2 regions of the Kitasatospora sp. NPDC059088 genome follow, and region 2 is predicted to be linked to the other one. Evidence: riboswitches for the same ligand, from Rfam matches in the RefSeq annotation. Region 2 holds a riboswitch; the other holds the start of a gene.
The links. A riboswitch is a leader RNA that binds a small molecule or an ion and turns the genes downstream of it on or off. The one in region 2 is predicted to bind S-adenosylmethionine.
Positions count from the first base shown of each region.

Region 1: it holds a riboswitch for S-adenosylmethionine, as region 2 does, so the genes downstream of both, ACFWXO_RS37515 (aminotransferase class V-fold PLP-dependent enzyme) here and thrC (threonine synthase) in region 2, are expected to answer to the same signal.

Region 1 covers NZ_JBHYGR010000134.1:1,271-9,507, reverse strand. The annotation lists gene ACFWXO_RS37525 (rhomboid family intramembrane serine protease) at 1-501, shown strand, start outside; gene ACFWXO_RS37520 (Lrp/AsnC ligand binding domain-containing protein) at 543-824, shown strand; gene ACFWXO_RS37515 (aminotransferase class V-fold PLP-dependent enzyme) at 828-2,192, opposite strand; SAM riboswitch class IV at 2,244-2,361, opposite strand; gene trpD (anthranilate phosphoribosyltransferase) at 2,505-3,581, opposite strand; gene ACFWXO_RS37505 (hypothetical protein) at 3,702-4,127, opposite strand; gene ACFWXO_RS37500 (heme-copper oxidase subunit III) at 4,525-5,145, shown strand; gene ACFWXO_RS37495 (c-type cytochrome) at 5,333-6,142, shown strand; gene ACFWXO_RS37490 (Rieske 2Fe-2S domain-containing protein) at 6,151-7,203, shown strand; gene ACFWXO_RS37485 (cytochrome bc complex cytochrome b subunit) at 7,200-8,237, shown strand, end outside.
Region 2 covers NZ_JBHYGR010000154.1:2,570-10,806, forward strand. The annotation lists gene ACFWXO_RS39355 (cold-shock protein) at 22-225, opposite strand; gene ACFWXO_RS39360 (MoaD/ThiS family protein) at 884-1,162, opposite strand; gene thrC (threonine synthase) at 1,190-2,470, opposite strand; SAM riboswitch class I at 2,488-2,623, opposite strand; gene ACFWXO_RS39370 (glucosyl-3-phosphoglycerate synthase) at 2,773-3,777, shown strand; gene ACFWXO_RS39375 (trehalose-6-phosphate synthase) at 3,816-5,291, shown strand; gene otsB (trehalose-phosphatase) at 5,278-6,117, opposite strand; gene ACFWXO_RS39385 (DUF2247 family protein) at 6,569-7,066, opposite strand; gene ACFWXO_RS39390 (hypothetical protein) at 7,063-8,237, opposite strand, start outside.

The DNA of each region.
Region 1 (8,237 bases), on a different contig from region 2:
GCCCCCACCCCGGGAAAGCACCCGGCGGTGTCCGCCCTCACCGGCCTCTTCCTGCACGCCGGCTGGCTGCACCTGCTGGGCAACCTGCTCTTCCTGCACGTCTTCGGCCCGACCGTCGAACGCCGGGTCGGCCGGGCCAGGTACCTCCTCTTCTACCTGGCCGCCGGCTGCACCGCCTCGTACGGCTTCGCGCTCGCCGAGGCGCACTCGCCCGACTCCACCCGGGTCCTGATCGGCGCCTCGGGCGCGATCTCCGCCGTGCTCGGCGCCTACCTGCGCTTCCACCCGCGGGCCCGGGTGACCACCCTCGTCCCGCTGCTCCTCTTCCTCCCGCTGCGCTTCCCGGCCTGGCTGGTGCTCGGCCTCTGGTTCGCCCTGCAGTGGTGGTCGGTGCACTCGGCCGGGCCCGGAGTGGCCTACCTGGTGCACGTGATCGGCTTCTCGGCGGGCTTCCTGTACGCCTGCACGGTGGTCGGCCACCCCCCGAGACGCCCCGGCTGAGGCCCGATACGCTGGCCGCACCCCATCAAGGAGCCCGAACTGTGATCACCGCCATCGTCCTGATCAAGACCAGTGTCGACCGCATCCCTGAGATCGCCGAGGCCATCGCCGCGATCGAGGGCGTCAGCGAGGTGTACTCGGTGACCGGCGGGTACGACCTGGTGGCGATGGTCCGGGTGCGCCGCCACGACGACCTGGCCGAGGTCATCCCAGGCCGGCTCAACAAGGTCCCGGGCGTGGCCCACACCGAGACCCAGATCGCCTTCCGCACCTACTCCCAGCACGACCTGGAAGCGGCCTTCGCCCTCGGCCTGGACGAGTAGGACTCAGCTCGCGCGACGCGTGTCGGCGACGCAACGGCCGCCCTCGTTGCGGTAGTTCCACGCCGCGCCGTCCGAGACCAGCTCGCGGACCGCGGCCAGGAAGCGCTCGACGTGCTCGTCCGGCGTGCCGGCGCCGAAGCTCACCCGGATCGCGTTCAGGCTGCGCTCACCGGGCAGCGAGGGCTCGGGCGCCCCGCACTCGGAGGGCGCCACGTCCTCGTCCCCGAGCAGGGTGCGCACCAGCGGGTGGGCGCAGAACAGCCCGTCGCGCACGCCGATGCCGTACTCGGCGGACAGCGCGGCCGAGAAGTGCGAGCTGTTCCAGCCCTGGACGACGAAGGACAGCACGCCCACCCGGGCCGAGCCGGCCCCGAACAGGTTCAGCACCCGGACCTCGGGGATCTCCGCCAGCCCCGCCGTCAGCCGCTCGACCAGCTCCCGCTCCCGGGCCTCCAGCACGTCGAAGCCGGCCTCGGTGAGCGCCCGACAGGCCGAGGCGATCGCGTAGGCGCCGATGACGTTGGGCGAGCCGGCCTCGTGCCGGGCCGGGCCGGTGTGCCACTGCACCGCCACCGAGCCGTCCAGCTCCCGGGCCACCGTCCGGGTCGCCCCGCCGCCGGCCAGGTAGGGCTCGGCCGCGTCCAGCCAGTCGGAGCGCCCGGCCAGCACCCCGGCGCCGAACGGCGCGTACAGCTTGTGGCCGGAGAAGGCGATCCAGTCGACGCCCAGTTCGCGCACCGAGACCCGGTGGTGCGGGGCCAGCTGGGCGGCGTCCAGCACCACCCGGGCGCCGTACCGGTGCGCGGTCCCGGTCAGTTCGGCGACCGGCCACAGCTCGCCGGTCACGTTGGAGGCGCCGGTGACGCACAGCAGCTTCGGGCCCTCCGGCGCCGCGGCCAGCGCCTCCTCCAGCGCGGCCACCGCCTCGGCCCGCGAGCGCGGCGCCCGCAGGTAGCAGACCTCCAGCCCGGCGTGCGCCCACGGCAGCAGCGAGGCGTGGTGCTCGGTCTCGAAGGCGAACACCCGGGTGCCGGCCGGGACGGCGGCGGCCAGCAGGTTGAGCGAGTCGGTGGTGGCGCGGGTGAAGACCACCTGGTCGCCCTCGCGCAGGTCGAGGAACTCGGCGACGGTCCGGCGGCTCTGCTCGAACAGGTCGGTGGACAGCTGGGAGAGGTAGCCGGCGCCGCGGTGCACGCTGCCGTAGTAGGGGGCGTAGGCGGCGACGTCGTCCCACACCCGCTGGAGGGCCGGCGCGCTGGCCGCGTAGTCGAGAGCCGCGTAGCCGACCTTCTCACCGCTGACGAGCGGGACCTCGACGTCGTGGCCGAGGACGGCGAGCGGGGCGGTGGTTCCGAGGGAGAGGGACATGAGGATGCACTCCTTCACGGGTAAGGGACCCCGGGAGTGCTGATCGTCCGGTGTCCGCGCTTGTCGCGCGGACGGCTTGCCCGGCGACCCGGTCCTCACCCAGGGCACCCCGCCACGGACGGAGGGTTGCCGGACAGCGAGCTGGGGCTTCGCGCTGTCACTCATGACCTGGCGAAGACTCTAGGTCGGGTACGTCGGAGGGTCAAACAGGCATCCACCATCCGGACAGCCTCCTCGGCGCGCCCCTCCGGCTCGGGGCGGGCGGCCGGAGGGCCCGTGCCGACGCATCGACACGGGCCCTCAACTACCGGCTCAGATCCGGCTGGTGGCCTCGGACCAGCGCCGCAGCAGGTCCTGCGCCCGGCCGGAGTCGATCGCCTCCGCCGCCCGCACCATGCCCGCCGCGAGCTGCTCCGCCAGCGGGGCGTCGCCCAGCTCCAGCGCGACCAGCGCCGCCGCCGTGTTCAGCAGGACGGCGTCCCGCACCGGCCCGCGCTCCCCGGCCAGCAGTCGGCGCGCCACCTCGGCGTTGTACGCGGCGTCGGCCCCGCGCAGCGCCTCGATGCCGACCAGCTCGATGCCGACGTCCCGCGGGTCGAACGTGGTCTCGGTGACCACGCCGTCGCGCACCACCCAGACCCGCGAGGTGGTGGTGATGGTCAGCTCGTCCAGCCCGTCGTCGCCGCGGAACACCAGCGCGGTCGCCCCGCGCCGGGCGAGCACCCCGGCGATCAGCCCGGCCAGCCGGGTGTCGAAGCAGCCGATGGCGTGCGAGGTGACCTTCGCCGGGTTGGTCAGCGGGCCGAGGATGTTGAAGGCGGTGGGCACCCCGAGGTCGCGCCGCGCGGTGGCGGCGTGCCGCATCGAGGGGTGGAACTTCGCCGCGAAGCAGAAGGTGAGCCCGACCTCCTCGGCCACCTGGGCCACCCGCCGGGAGGAGAGGTCGAGTGCCACCCCGAGCTTCTCCAGCACGTCCGAGGAGCCGCTGGACGAGGAGGCCGCCCGGTTGCCGTGCTTGACCACCTTGGCCCCGGCCGCCGCGGCGACGATCGCCGACATGGTCGAGATGTTGACGGTCTTCGCCCGGTCCCCGCCGGTGCCGACGATGTCGACCGCCGGGCCGGGGATGTCCAGCGGCTCGGCGTGGTCGTACATCGCGTCCACCAGGCCGGCGATCTCGTCGACCGTCTCGCCCTTGGCCCGCAGCGCCACCATGAACCCGGCCACCTGGACGGGGGACGCCTCGCCGCTCATGATCCGGTCCATCGCCCACGCGGTGGACGAGCGGTCGAGGTCCTCCCCCTTCAACAGAGCCGCCAGGATGTCCGGCCAGGTGCGGACCACCTGCGCGGGGTCGGTACCACCGTTCGCAGGGTTCACGTTCACCATGGCTGACTCCAGCTGTAGTCGGTTCCCCCGCGCCGGGGGGACGTCCGTACGGATGGAGCCAGCCTATCGAGCGGCGGGGTGCCGACGGCGCCCCCTTCTCCAGGACTGAGACGGCACCGCTCAGCGCGTGGCCGGGGCCCGCTTGGCCAGCCGGGCCCGCAGCAGGGTGGCGACCGCCTCGGCCAGCGCCACCGGCTCGACCGGGTGGGAGATCGCGGCATCGGCCCGGCTCCAGGCGGCGAGCCAGGAGTCCTGCGGCCGGCCGATCAGCACCAGCACCGGCGGGCACCCGTAGATCTCGTCCTTGAGCTGGCGCCCGAGGCCGAGGCCGCCGGCCGGCACCGCCTCGCCGTCCAGCACGCACAGGTCGACGCCGCCCTTCTCCAGCGCCTTGATCACCGCGGGGGTGGTCGCGCATTCGAGGTAGGACAGCTCCGGAAGATCCTCGGCGGGGCGACGGCCGAGCGCCGTCAGCACCTGCTCGCGGGTGTTGCGGTCGTCGCTGTAGACGAGGACGGTGAGCGTCTCGTCGGTCGTGTACGCCATGGACCCTGCTCCCTCAAGTGTGATCCGGACCACGTTCACCTGATCCGGATGCTACTCCCGTTTCCCCCGTCGCCGGTCCCCCTCGCGCACGTTCCCCCTCAAGCCGCCGCGCCCGTGACTCACCCGCTCGGAGGACGGCCCGTCACCCGGACCCGCCCGGTCCACCCGGACGGCGGATGCGGCGCCCCGCCCCCCTACGGCAGGACACTGGGCCGACCGTGCAACGACGCGCCGGGCAACGGGGTCGCGGGCCCCTCCGAGGAACCGTCAGAAAAGGGACACGCCGCTGCTCAGCCCTCGTCCGGACCCTCCGTCGGCCTTCAAGCGGGCATACCGCACGCACCGGACACTCCGAGGGACACCCCCCGACGTGAAGACGGAATAAGGGACCGACATAATGTCCGTCGTGGCGACAGCAACAGCAACAGAAACCGGGCACGCGCACGGATCGGTCAATCGACCGAACATGGTCAGCGTCGGAACGATCGTCTGGCTCAGTTCCGAGCTGATGTTCTTCGCGGCCCTCTTCGCGATGTACTTCACGCTCCGCTCCGTCAAGGGAGCCGAGTTCTGGGCCGAGAAGGCGCACGCCCTCAACGTGACGTTCTCCTCGATCAACACCACGATCCTGGTGCTCTCCTCGCTCACCTGCCAGCTCGGCGTGTTCGCCGCCGAGCGCGGTGACGTGAAGAAGCTCCGCGGGTGGTTTGCCCTCACGTTCTTCATGGGCGCGATCTTCATCGGCGGCCAGGTCTACGAGTACACCGAGCTGGTCAAGAACGACGGCCTCTCGCTGTCCTCCGACCCGTACGGCACGGTGTTCTACCTGACCACCGGCTTCCACGGTCTGCACGTGACGGGCGGTCTGATCGCCTTCCTGCTGGTCCTGGGACGGACGTACGCAGCCAAGCGCTTCACGCACGAGCAGGCCACCGCCGCGATCGTCGTGTCCTACTACTGGCACTTCGTCGACGTCGTGTGGATCGGCCTGTTCGCGACCATCTACCTGATCAAGTAACCAGCTGATCAGGTCGCTGGCCACCGGCAGCGGCCCCCGCCCTCACCGGCGACGGGCCGCTTCTGCCGGTGCCGACGCTCCCACCGACCGACCGCGCGCGCAGCCTTGGACAGGCAACCTCGTGCCGGCCAGACCGGCCGCCGGGTGCACCCACCAGTCGACCAGATCCTGACACCGGGGTTATTCCGTGAAAAAGCTCTCCGCACGACGGCGCCACCCATTGGCGGCGCTGGTCGTCCTACTTCTCGCCCTGGCGGCAACCGGGGGGCTGTACGCCGCGTTCGCGCCCGCCGACAAGGCGCAGGCCGACGTCGCCGCGCAGTCGCTCGCGATCGATGAGGGCAAGAAGCTCTTCGCCGTGGGCTGCTCCTCCTGCCACGGCCTGAACGGCCAGGGCAGCAGCGACGGTCCGAGCCTGGTCGGCGTGGGCTCCGCCGCTGTCGACTTCCAGGTCGGCACCGGTCGCATGCCGGCCCAGCAGCCCGGTGCCCAGGTGCCGCGCAAGAAGGCCATCTACAGCCAGAGCGAGATCGACCAGCTCGCCGCGTTCGTCCAGTCGCTCGGCCCCGGCCCGATCACGCCGGACGCGAAGCAGTACACCTCGACCAACCCGGACGACATCTCCAAGGGTGGCGAGCTGTTCCGCACCAACTGCGCCCAGTGCCACAACTTCGCCGGCCAGGGCGGTGCCCTGACGAAGGGCAAGTACGCCCCGTCGCTGGAGGGCGTGGACGCCAAGCACATCTACGAGGCCATGCAGACCGGCCCGCAGCAGATGCCGTCGTTCCCGGACAGCACCATGCCCGAGGAGCAGAAGAAGCAGATCGTGGCCTTCGTCCGCCACACCACCAACGATGAGCCCAACCCCGGCGGTCTCACCCTGGGCAGCCTCGGTCCGGTGACCGAGGGTCTGTTCGGCTGGATCTTCGGCCTCGGCACGCTCATCGCGGTCGCGATCTGGGTCGCCGCCCACACCACCAAGGCCAAGAAGTCATGAGCCACGACATGTCAGAAGAGAAGCTCCCGGAGCCGCACGGCTCCGCCGGCGAGGTGGCCGACCACGGCAACCCGTTCGCCGACCCGGGCCTGCCGGCCCACGAGCCCCGCCGCACCGACATCGACGAGCAGGCCGCCAAGCGGGCCGAGCGCCAGGTCTCGCTGATGTTCGTGGTCTCGATGCTCGCGACGATCGGCTTCATCGCCTCGTACGTGGCCATCGACCCGGACAAGATCGTCTACATCTTCCCGCTGGGCCACGTCAGCGCGCTGAACTTCGCGCTCGGCCTGACCCTGGGCGTCGCGCTGTTCATGATCGGCGCGGGCGCGGTCCACTGGGCCCGCACCCTGATGTCGGACGTCGAGCTGCCGGCCGAGCGTCACCCGATCGAGGCCTCCGACGAGGTCCGCAACGACGTCATCGACCAGTTCAAGACCGGTGCCGCCGAGTCCGGCTTCGGTCGCCGCAAGATGATCCGCAACACCCTCATCGGGTCGATGGCGCTGGTCCCGCTCTCCGGCGTGGTCCTGCTCCGCGACCTCGGCCCGCTGCCGGAGAAGAAGCTCCAGGAGACGGGCTGGAAGGAGGCCACCCCGGCCAAGCCGGTGCAGCTCGTCAACATGAGCACCATGCAGCCGATGAAGCCCGAGGACCTCGTGATCGGCTCGCTGACCTTCGCGATGCCGGAGGGGCTCACCACCCACGACGAGGACTTCCAGCAGCGCATCGCCAAGGACGCCCTGATGCTGGTGCGCATCGCGCCGGAGGACATCAAGGACGACAAGTCCAAGGAGCTGGGCTTCGAGGGCATCCTCGCCTACTCCAAGATCTGCACCCACGTCGGCTGCCCGATCAGCCTGTACGAGCAGCAGACCCACCACGCGCTCTGCCCCTGCCACCAGTCGACCTTCGACCTGGCGGACGGCGCGCGCGTCATCTTCGGCCCCGCCGGCCACCCGCTGCCGCAGCTGAAGATCACCACTGACGAGCAGGGCAACCTGATCGCCACCGGCGACTTCGAGAAGCCTGTCGGCCCGAGCTTCTGGGAGCGTGCTCGATGAGTAGCGCGAGCAGCACCAAGACCGGTGCCGCCAAGCCCTCCAGCACGCGTGCGAACCCCGCCAACAAGTGGGAGTCCGCGGCTGACTGGACGGACGGCCGGCTGGGGATCTACTCCCTCGCCAAGGCCAACCTGCGCAAGATCTTCCCGGACCACTGGTCCTTCATGCTGGGCGAGATCTGCCTCTACACCTTCGTCATCATCATCCTGACCGGTGTCTACCTGACGCTGTTCTTCAAGCCGTCGATGGCCGAGGTCGTCTACAACGGCTCGTACGTGCCGCTCAAGGGCATCGGGATGTCCGAGGCGTACGCCTCGACGGTGGACATCAGCTTCGAGATCCGCGGCGGTCTGCTGATCCGCCAGATCCACCACTGGGCCGCCCTGGTCTTCGTGGCCGCGATGCTCGTGCACATGATGCGCGTGTTCTTCACGGGCGCGTTCCGCAAGCCGCGCGAGATCAACTGGGTCTTCGGCTTCCTGCTGCTGGTCCTCGGCATGTTCGACGGCTTCTTCGGCTACTCGCTGCCGGACGACCTGCTGTCGGGCACCGGTATCCGCTTCATGGAAGGCGCGATCCTCGCGGTCCCGCTGGTCGGCACCTACATCCAGATGTTCCTGTTCGGGGGCGAGTTCCCCGGCCACGACATCGTGCCGCGGTTCTTCACCATCCACGTCCTGCTGATCCCGGGCATCATGCTCGGCCTGCTGGTCGCGCACCTGATCCTGGTCTTCTACCACAAGCACACCCAGTGGGCGGGCCCGGGCAAGACCGAGAAGAACGTCGTCGGCATGCCGCTGATGCCGGTCTACATGGCCAAGGCCGGTGGCTTCTTCTTCCTGGTCTTCGGCATCATCGCCGCCATCTCGGCGATCGCCACGATCAACCCGATCTGGGCGTACGGCCCGTACCGTCCGGACCAGGTGTCGACCGACGCCCAGCCCGACTGGTACATGGGCTTCTCCGAGGGCCTGATCCGCGTCATGCCGGGCTGGGAGATCAGCCTGTGGGGCCACACCCTGAACCTGGGTGTC
Region 2 (8,237 bases):
GCTCCTGGGTTCCGGAAGAGGTCAGACCGCCGCGCGGACCATGTCCGCCTGCGGGCCCTTCTGTCCCTGGGAGATCTCGAACTCGACCCGCTGGCCCTCCTCGAGGGTGCGGTAGCCGTCCATCTGGATCGCGCTGTAGTGGACGAAGACGTCCGCACCACCGTCGACCGCGATGAAGCCGTAGCCCTTCTCCGCGTTGAACCACTTGACGGTGCCCTGAGCCATTCCGAACTCCCCTAGTGCTGTGCTGGCCCTTCACGGGCCAGCAGGTCGCGGGCCCGGGTCTGGTTTGAAGGCCGGCCCGGGGAACCCCCCCTGGACGCAGCCGTGCACGCCGCAATCCTCCGCACGGGGGCGCCGGACGGCTTCCGTGAGCGGTTGATTACGTCGACCGCCGCTGAATGTATCCGGATCGACGCCCTCTGCAACAGGGTCCGCCGCCGGGAATTCCGCAGCCCCGTCGAGAGACAAGAGCGAACAAACCGGGAGGAAATCGGCAATTAGCGCCGGACATAGCGGACGAATTACTCAAATGCCTGCAGGAATTCTGACATCTGCCTGACATGTTTCACCGCCCGGGCCCCGGGCCGGTCTCAGCGCCCGGACGGGCTCCGGCGAAGCACCCACCGCCGGAAGGGGAAGCCCTGTTCCCAGCAGAGCCACACTCTACTCCGACTCGGACCGAAAATATTCCCACCGAAATGCCGACGGCCGTCCGCCGCCGCCCGCGCGCCGCGCACGAGAAACGCGCGCGCCGGCCCCGCGCGCAACGCGGCCACCCCCCCCTCCCAACAAAAATACCCCCCCACTCAGGCCGGCCGCGCGGCGGGCGGTCGTGCGGGGTTAACCCGCCCCGGCCCCACGGCCGGGAAGCGGGAACGGCTCAGCAGCCGCCGGCCACCGCCGGAATGATCGAAACGCTCGCACCGTCCGCGATCCCGGTCGCCAGGCCCTCGGCGAACCGCACGTCGTCGTCGTTCACGTACACGTTGACGAAGCGGCGCAGCTTGCCGGTGTCGTCCAGGATCCGGGCCGCGATGCCCGCGTGGTTGCGCTCCAGGTCGGCGATGACCTCGCCCAGGGTGGCCCCCTCGGCGGGCACCTCGGCCGCACCGCCGGTGTAGGTGCGCAGGATGGTGGGGATGCGGACGTTGGCGCTCATGACTCTCCTAGCGGGGTGGGGGGTGGATCAGACGGACGCGAGGCCGGCGGCGTGGAAGGAGTCCAGCGTCGGGCGGATGACGGCGGTCATGCCCGCCTCGGAGACGGCGTCCAGCGTCTTCAGGCCGTCCCCGGTGTTGATCGCGACGGTCTCCTTGGACGGGTCCAGCTGACCGGTCTCCACGAGCTTCTTCAGCACACCGACGGTCACCCCGCCCGCGGTCTCCGCGAAGATCCCCTCGGTCCGGGCCAGCAGCCGGATCGCCGCCACCACCTCCGCGTCCGTGACGTCCTCCACCGCGCCGCCGGTCCGGCGGGCGATGTCCAGCACGTACGGGCCGTCCGCCGGGTTGCCGATCGCCAGCGACTTGGCGATGGTGTCCGGCTTCACCGGCCTGATCACGTCCCGGCCGGCCTTGAACGCCGCCGACACCGGCGAGCAGCCCTCCGCCTGGGCGCCGAAGATCCGGTACGGCCGGTCCTCCACCAGGCCCAGCTTGATCAGCTCCTGCAGACCCTTGTCGATCTTCGTCAGCTGCGAGCCCGAGGCGATCGGGATGACGATCTGCTCCGGCAGCCGCCAGCCGAGCTGCTCGCAGATCTCGTACGCCAGCGTCTTGGAGCCCTCGCCGTAGTACGGCCGCAGATTGACGTTGACGAAGCCCCAGCCCTCGCCGGCCGGGTCCCCGATCAGCTCCGAGCAGAACCGGTTCACGTCGTCGTAGTTGCCCTCGATGCCGACCAGCTCACCGCCGTACACCCCGGCCATCACGACCTTGCCCTGCTCCAGGTCGTGCGGGATGAACACGCAGGAGCGGAACCCGGCCCGGGCCGCCGCCGCACCCACCGCACCGGCCAGGTTGCCGGTCGACGAGCAGGACAGCGTGGTGTAGCCGAACGCCCGGGCCGCCTCGATCGCGCAGGCCACCACCCGGTCCTTGAACGAGTGCGTCGGGTTGCCCGAGTCGTCCTTGACGTGCAGCTGCGCGGTGAACCCGAGCTCCCGGCCCAGGTTGTCCGCCTTCACCAGCGGGGTCCAGCCGGGGTTCAGGTTGGGCTTCGAGGCGACGTCGGCCGGCACCGGCAGCAGCGGCGCGTACCGCCAGATGGACGCGGGGCCGGACTCGATCCGCCTGCGCAGCTCCTCGGCGCGCTCGCCGCCGAACTCGTAGGCGATCTCCAGCGGCCCGAAGCACTCCACACAGGCGAAGCTGGGGCCGAGCGGGAAGCGGGTTCCGCACTCCCGACAGGACAGGGCGGCGGCGGGGCCGAGGTCGACGGAAACAGGTGCGGCGATGTCGATAGCCATGATGGCGGAGGCCTCTCTCCTCATCTTCCCCGCGGCGCGGTCGCGCCACAGGCCGGAATTGGCACCTGTCCCGCCGGGGCCTGTCAACGACAGCCGAGCGAGAAGGTTGCCGGGACGTCAACGGGCCGTTCCCTCAGTCCCTCTGGATGAGCTTGTGAAATTGTGGTGGTGCGCAGCGGCGACCCCGGCGTGCAAAGGTCCGACCGCTGTACGAAGACTGTATCCGAAGGCGCCAACCCTGAACGGGACCGTCCGCCAAGCGAGATGACCCGTCCCACCCGATCCCGCCGAGGAGAGTCACCGTGCCCGCCGAACCGACCCACGCCCTCCTCCCACAGGCGGCGTCCTGGCTCCGCCGCCGCTCGTGGAGCGCGGCCGAGCGGCCGGTCGACGCCCTCCTCGCCGCCAAACGGCGTACCGGCCGGACGGTCAGCGTCGTCCTCCCCGCCCTCGACGAGGAGGCCACCGTCGGCGACATCGTCCGCACCGTCCGGCGCGAGCTCATGGACCGGATCCCGCTCGTCGACGAACTCGTCGTGGTCGACTCCGGCTCCACCGACGCCACCGCCGCCGTCGCCGCCGAGGCCGGCGCCCGGGTGGAACACCGCGACCGGATCCTCCCCCGGCTGCCCGCCGTCCCCGGCAAGGGCGAGGTGCTCTGGCGCTCCCTGCTGGTCACCCACGGCGACATCGTCTGCTTCATCGACGCCGACCTGCGCGAGTTCGACCCGGCCTTCGTCTCCGGCATCGTCGGCCCGCTGCTCACCGACCCCGACATCCACCTGGTCAAGGCCATGTACGACCGCCCGCTCGAGACCGAAAGCGGCGCGATCGTCCCGGCCGGCGGCGGCCGGGTCACCGAACTCGTCGCCCGCCCCCTGCTCAACCTCCACTGGCCGGAACTCGCCGGCTTCGTCCAGCCCCTCGGCGGCGAGTACGCGGCCCGCCGCTCACTGCTCGAACGGCTGCCCTTCCCCACCGGCTACGGCGTCGAACTCGGCCTCCTGGTCGACGCCCTGGACCAGGTCGGCCTCGACGCGCTGGCCCAGGTCGACGTCGGCGTGCGGCACCACCGCCACCAGGACGGCCAGGCCCTCGGCCGGATGGCCGCCACCATCTACCGCACCGCCCTGGAACGCCTCGACCGCTCCCACCGCCTCAAGGCCTCCGCCGACCTCGTCCACCCCCACCTCACCCAGTTCACCCGCGACCCCCACACCCGCGCCTTCACCGCCCACACCCACCCCGTGACGGCCCTGGAACGCCCCCCGATGCACACCGTCCCGGAATACGCCACCCGCCGCTGACGGGTTTGCCGCCCCGACCCCCCGGCAACATCCCAACCATGGGCGATCTCACGACCGAACGTTCGAGTGCGACCGGAACCGCCCCCGTCCTGGTGGCCTCCAACCGGGGACCGGTGTCCTTCGGCACCGCCGACGACGGCACGCTGACCCTGCGCCGCGGCGGCGGGGGCCTGGTCTCCGGCCTGTCCGCGATCGACGACCCCACCGCCGTCTGGGTCTGCGCCGCGCTGAGCGACGCCGACCGCAGAGCCGCCCGGGAGGCCCCCGCCGGCCGCCTCGACCTCGCCGGGCACGAGGTCGGCGGACAGGCCGTACGGATGCTCGACATCGACCCGGAGACCTTCGCCCGCGCCTACAACGGCGTCGCCAACTCCACCCTCTGGTTCGTCCACCACCTGCTCTACGCGACCCCCACCGCGCCCTCCTTCGACGCCGGCTTCCGCACCGAGTGGGCCGCCTACCAGGCGTACAACGCCGCCTTCGCCGACGCCCTCGCCGCCGAGGCCGCCCCGGGAGCCGCCGTCCTGGTCCAGGACTACCACCTCTCCCTCACCCCGGCGCTGCTCCGCGAAGCCCGCCCCGACCTGCGGATCGGCCACTTCTCCCACACCCCGTGGGCGCCGCCCGAGTACTACCGGCTGCTCCCCGACGACGTCGCCCGGGCCGTCCTGACCGGCATCCTCGGCGCCGACCGGGCCGGCTTCCTCACCGAACGCTGGGCCCGCGCCTTCGCCGCCTGCTGCGAGGACCTGCTCGGCGCCGCCTTCGACCCGGCCGCCCTCACCGTCACCCACGAGGGCCGCACCACCCACCTGGGCGTGCACGCCCTCGGCGCCGACACCGACTTCCTGCGCGAACGCGCCCACCGCCCCGACGTCGACGAACGCCTCGCCGCCCTCCGGGCCGCCGTCGGCGACCGCCGCACCATCGTCCGGGTCGACCGCACCGAGCTGAGCAAGAACATCGTCCGCGGCCTCCAGGCCTACCGGCACCTGCTCCGCACCCGCCCCGAGTGGCACGACCGGGTGGTCCACATCGCCTTCGCCTACCCGTCCCGGACCGACCTCGCCGAGTACCGCGACTACACCGCCGCCGTCGAACGCCTCGCGACCGCCATCAACGCCGAGTTCGCCACCCCCGCCTGGCAGCCCCTGATCCTGCACGTCAACGACGACTTCCCGCGCAGCCTCGCCGCCTACCGCCTCGCCGACGTGGCCCTCGTCAACCCGATCCGGGACGGCATGAACCTGGTCGCCAAGGAGGTCCCGGTGGTCTCCGACCACGGCTGCGCCCTCGTCCTGTCCCGCGAGGCCGGCGCCCACGCCGAACTCGGCGACGACGCCCTCACCGTCAACCCGTACGACGTCATCGCCACCGCCGAGGCCCTGCACACCGGCCTCACCATGAGCCCCGGGGAACGCGCCGACCGCACCAAGCGCCTGGCCGCCGCGGCCACCGCGCTCCCCCCGCAGCAGTGGTTCCTCGACCAGCTCAACCAGCTCAACGCCCTCTGAGGGCCTCCCCCAACGCCCCCAACAGCTCCACCACCCCGTCGGGCCCGTCGACCACCACGTCCGCCAGGTCGGCGAGCTCCCGCACCGGCGCGTCCCCCACCGCGCCGGCACACACCAACAGCCCGGCCAGCCCCTGCCCCCGCAACTCCTCCACCGCCCGGAACGCCGCCACGTCCCCCAGGTCGTCCCCCGCGTACAGCACCGCCCGCGCCCCGCGCTCGCGCAGGAACCCGGTCAGCGCCGCCCCCTTGTCCACCCCCGGCGGCCGCAACTCCAGCACCAGCCGCCCGGGCTCCACCACCAGCCCGTACTCGGCCGCCAACTCCCCCACCGGTCCGCGCAACGACTCCAGTGCCCGCTCCGGCTCCGCCGTACGCCGCGTGTGCACCGCCACCGAGCGCCCCTTGTCCTCCACCCACGTCCCCTCGGGCGCCCCCACCCGCTCCAACACCCCCGGCAACGCGCCCCGCACCCCCGCGACCCCCGGATGCACCTCCGGCGCCGAGAGCTCACCCGCCTCCCACCGCTCGGCCCCGTAGTGCCCCAGCACCACCAGCCCCGGCACCCCGGCGAACCCCCCGTACTCCGCCGCCAACCCCGCCGGCCGCCCGGTCACGACCACGACGGCCCCCACCACCGCCGCCAACCCCCGCAACGCCCCCACCACGCCCGGATGCGCCCGCGCCCGCGAGGGATCCGCCACGATCGGCGCCAACGTCCCGTCGAAGTCCAGGGCGACCACCGCCTCACCGGGCGCCGCCAGCACCGCCCGCAACCCGTCCCGCCCGGCCTCGGTCGCCGGCACCACCATCTCGTCAAGACCCATACCGACACCCATACCCCGCCCCCAAGGACGCACCCACCCACCAACACCCGCGCCCCCACCAACACCCACCCCCCACCCACCTCCCCACCCGACCGAGGCGAGAGGGACGCGCTGCGGGAGGGGGCGGTGGAGGGGGTGGGTGCGGAGAGGGGCGTTGCGGGTGATTTTCAGACCGCCAACGGTCTCAACCCCCCCTCGATGAGGGTCGGCGGTCGGAAAATCACCCAGCCCCCGGAGCGCCCACCCCCGGAACCGCCCCCGGACCAAAACCCCCCCCCCCCGACACCCCCGCCCCCCCACGCCCCCCCCGCCGGCGCTTCGAAATGTGGCGACGTGAGCCGGAGGCCTACCGCGCCACGACGTGCGCTCTCACGGCATAGCAGGCCGTCGGAACGTCTCTGGCCTGAGCCTTGGGCCGTTCACGAGAGCCAGGGCCTCAATCGGCTTCGGATCACCGATCGCGGCTTCGGTAGAACTCGCTCTCGCTACGAACGAATTCCTCCCATCGAGAAATCAGGGCATCGATGCCTGTCCTCTGCCCCGGCTGTGCCGGCATGTAACGAATGAAGCCGTCCATTTCCGAAGGGTAGTTGAAGTCCGCGTAGAGCATTTCAACCAATCCCAGTGCGTCACCCAGACTCTCACGATTCTCGTAGGCCCAGGCAAGCGCCAAGTATCGCCACACTTTCCACATGTCGTCGGAAGTGCGGTCTGCATCGACGCCTTCGAGAATCCCTTCAACCTGATCGGCCTCGTCGGACAGAAGGAGTGCAAGTTCCTCCTCTGCCTGTGACACAGAGCCGATGCTGAGGCGTTGCACACACAGATCGATGACGCCATCCGCGCCAATCCATCCTTCGCGGTACCCATGCGCGAGTTCCGCCAGGCTGAGATGGACACGCGGTTCGATGAAATCCGCTGGAATCTTGAACTTCAGAAGGTCACTCATGGCTTATTTGGGATTCCGTTGATCGTTCCGCCCTTGACAAACACCTGGTGAGATACTACCTGGGTTCCGTGCTGGTCTTCAACGAGCCACTCGAAGCGGCCTGCGTTACCGTTCACCTCACCGGGCATCTGGATGAGAACGCGCTGCTTTCCGTCGCCTCCGGTGATCGTGAAAATCTTGCCCTTGGTAGGAATATCGGCGACCACCAGGTCGGGCGCGCGATGCAGCGTGTCACGTTTCGTCCCGGAGCCCCATCGCGGCAGGTTCTCAACCGCGCGCCGTGCTTCCTCCAATGAGGGCAGGCAGCGGCTCTTTCCGACACACTTGATCGTGGAGCTTGTTACCTTGGCAACCTCCTCAATGGTCTTAGCCTTCTTGGCGATTTGCGCGAACCTACCGGCAGGGAATGCACCGATGGCGAGTTCCGCGCAGGCACTGACACTCTTCTGCTTGATGCATTCCTCTGCGGTGTCCACGCCCAGGACGGTCTTGGTGATTCGGGTGACCGCCGTCAGGTAGGGTTCGGCGACCCTTCCCATCTCGGTCATGTCGTCCAGCGGGGCGTACCCCCAGATTCCCTTTTTCTTCGGCGAGCACGCGGAGAGGTTGGGCATCTTGGTACAGCCGATAATCTTTCCGTTCCGCTCAGCCTCCATCCCCTGCTCCCGCGCGGCGTTCCCGATCTGCGCTTCGAGTTCCTTCTTGAACTCCTCCTCGACCTGCTTGGCGTCGGCGTCGATGCCAGGTTGCTCCGCCTTCAGTGCTTCGGGACGCTCCTGGCGTTGCTTCTCCGCGACGATGCCCCAGGCCTCGGCCTCGGCCTGTCCGGCCCGCGTAGCGTCCTTGCCTGCGGCGATCGAGGACGCGCGGGCATCGGTCGCGGCCTCACGGGCCGAGTCGGCGGACCAGCGCGCCTGGTTTGCGGAGGCCCGGGCACGTGCGGCGGAGGCCGCGGCCTTGCCGGCGTCGCGCGCGGCGGCCTGGGACGCAGTGCGGGCGGTGGTGGCGGAGGAGGTGGCGCGGGATGCGGAGGCCTCGGCGTCCTTGGCGGAGGTCTTCGCGTTCTCGGCGAACCGGCCGGCCTGGTCGGCAGCGTCACGGGCCTGTTTACGGGCGTTGTCAGCCTCTGCCGACGCATTGTTGGCCACGGCCGCAGCCTCGGTGGCCTCCC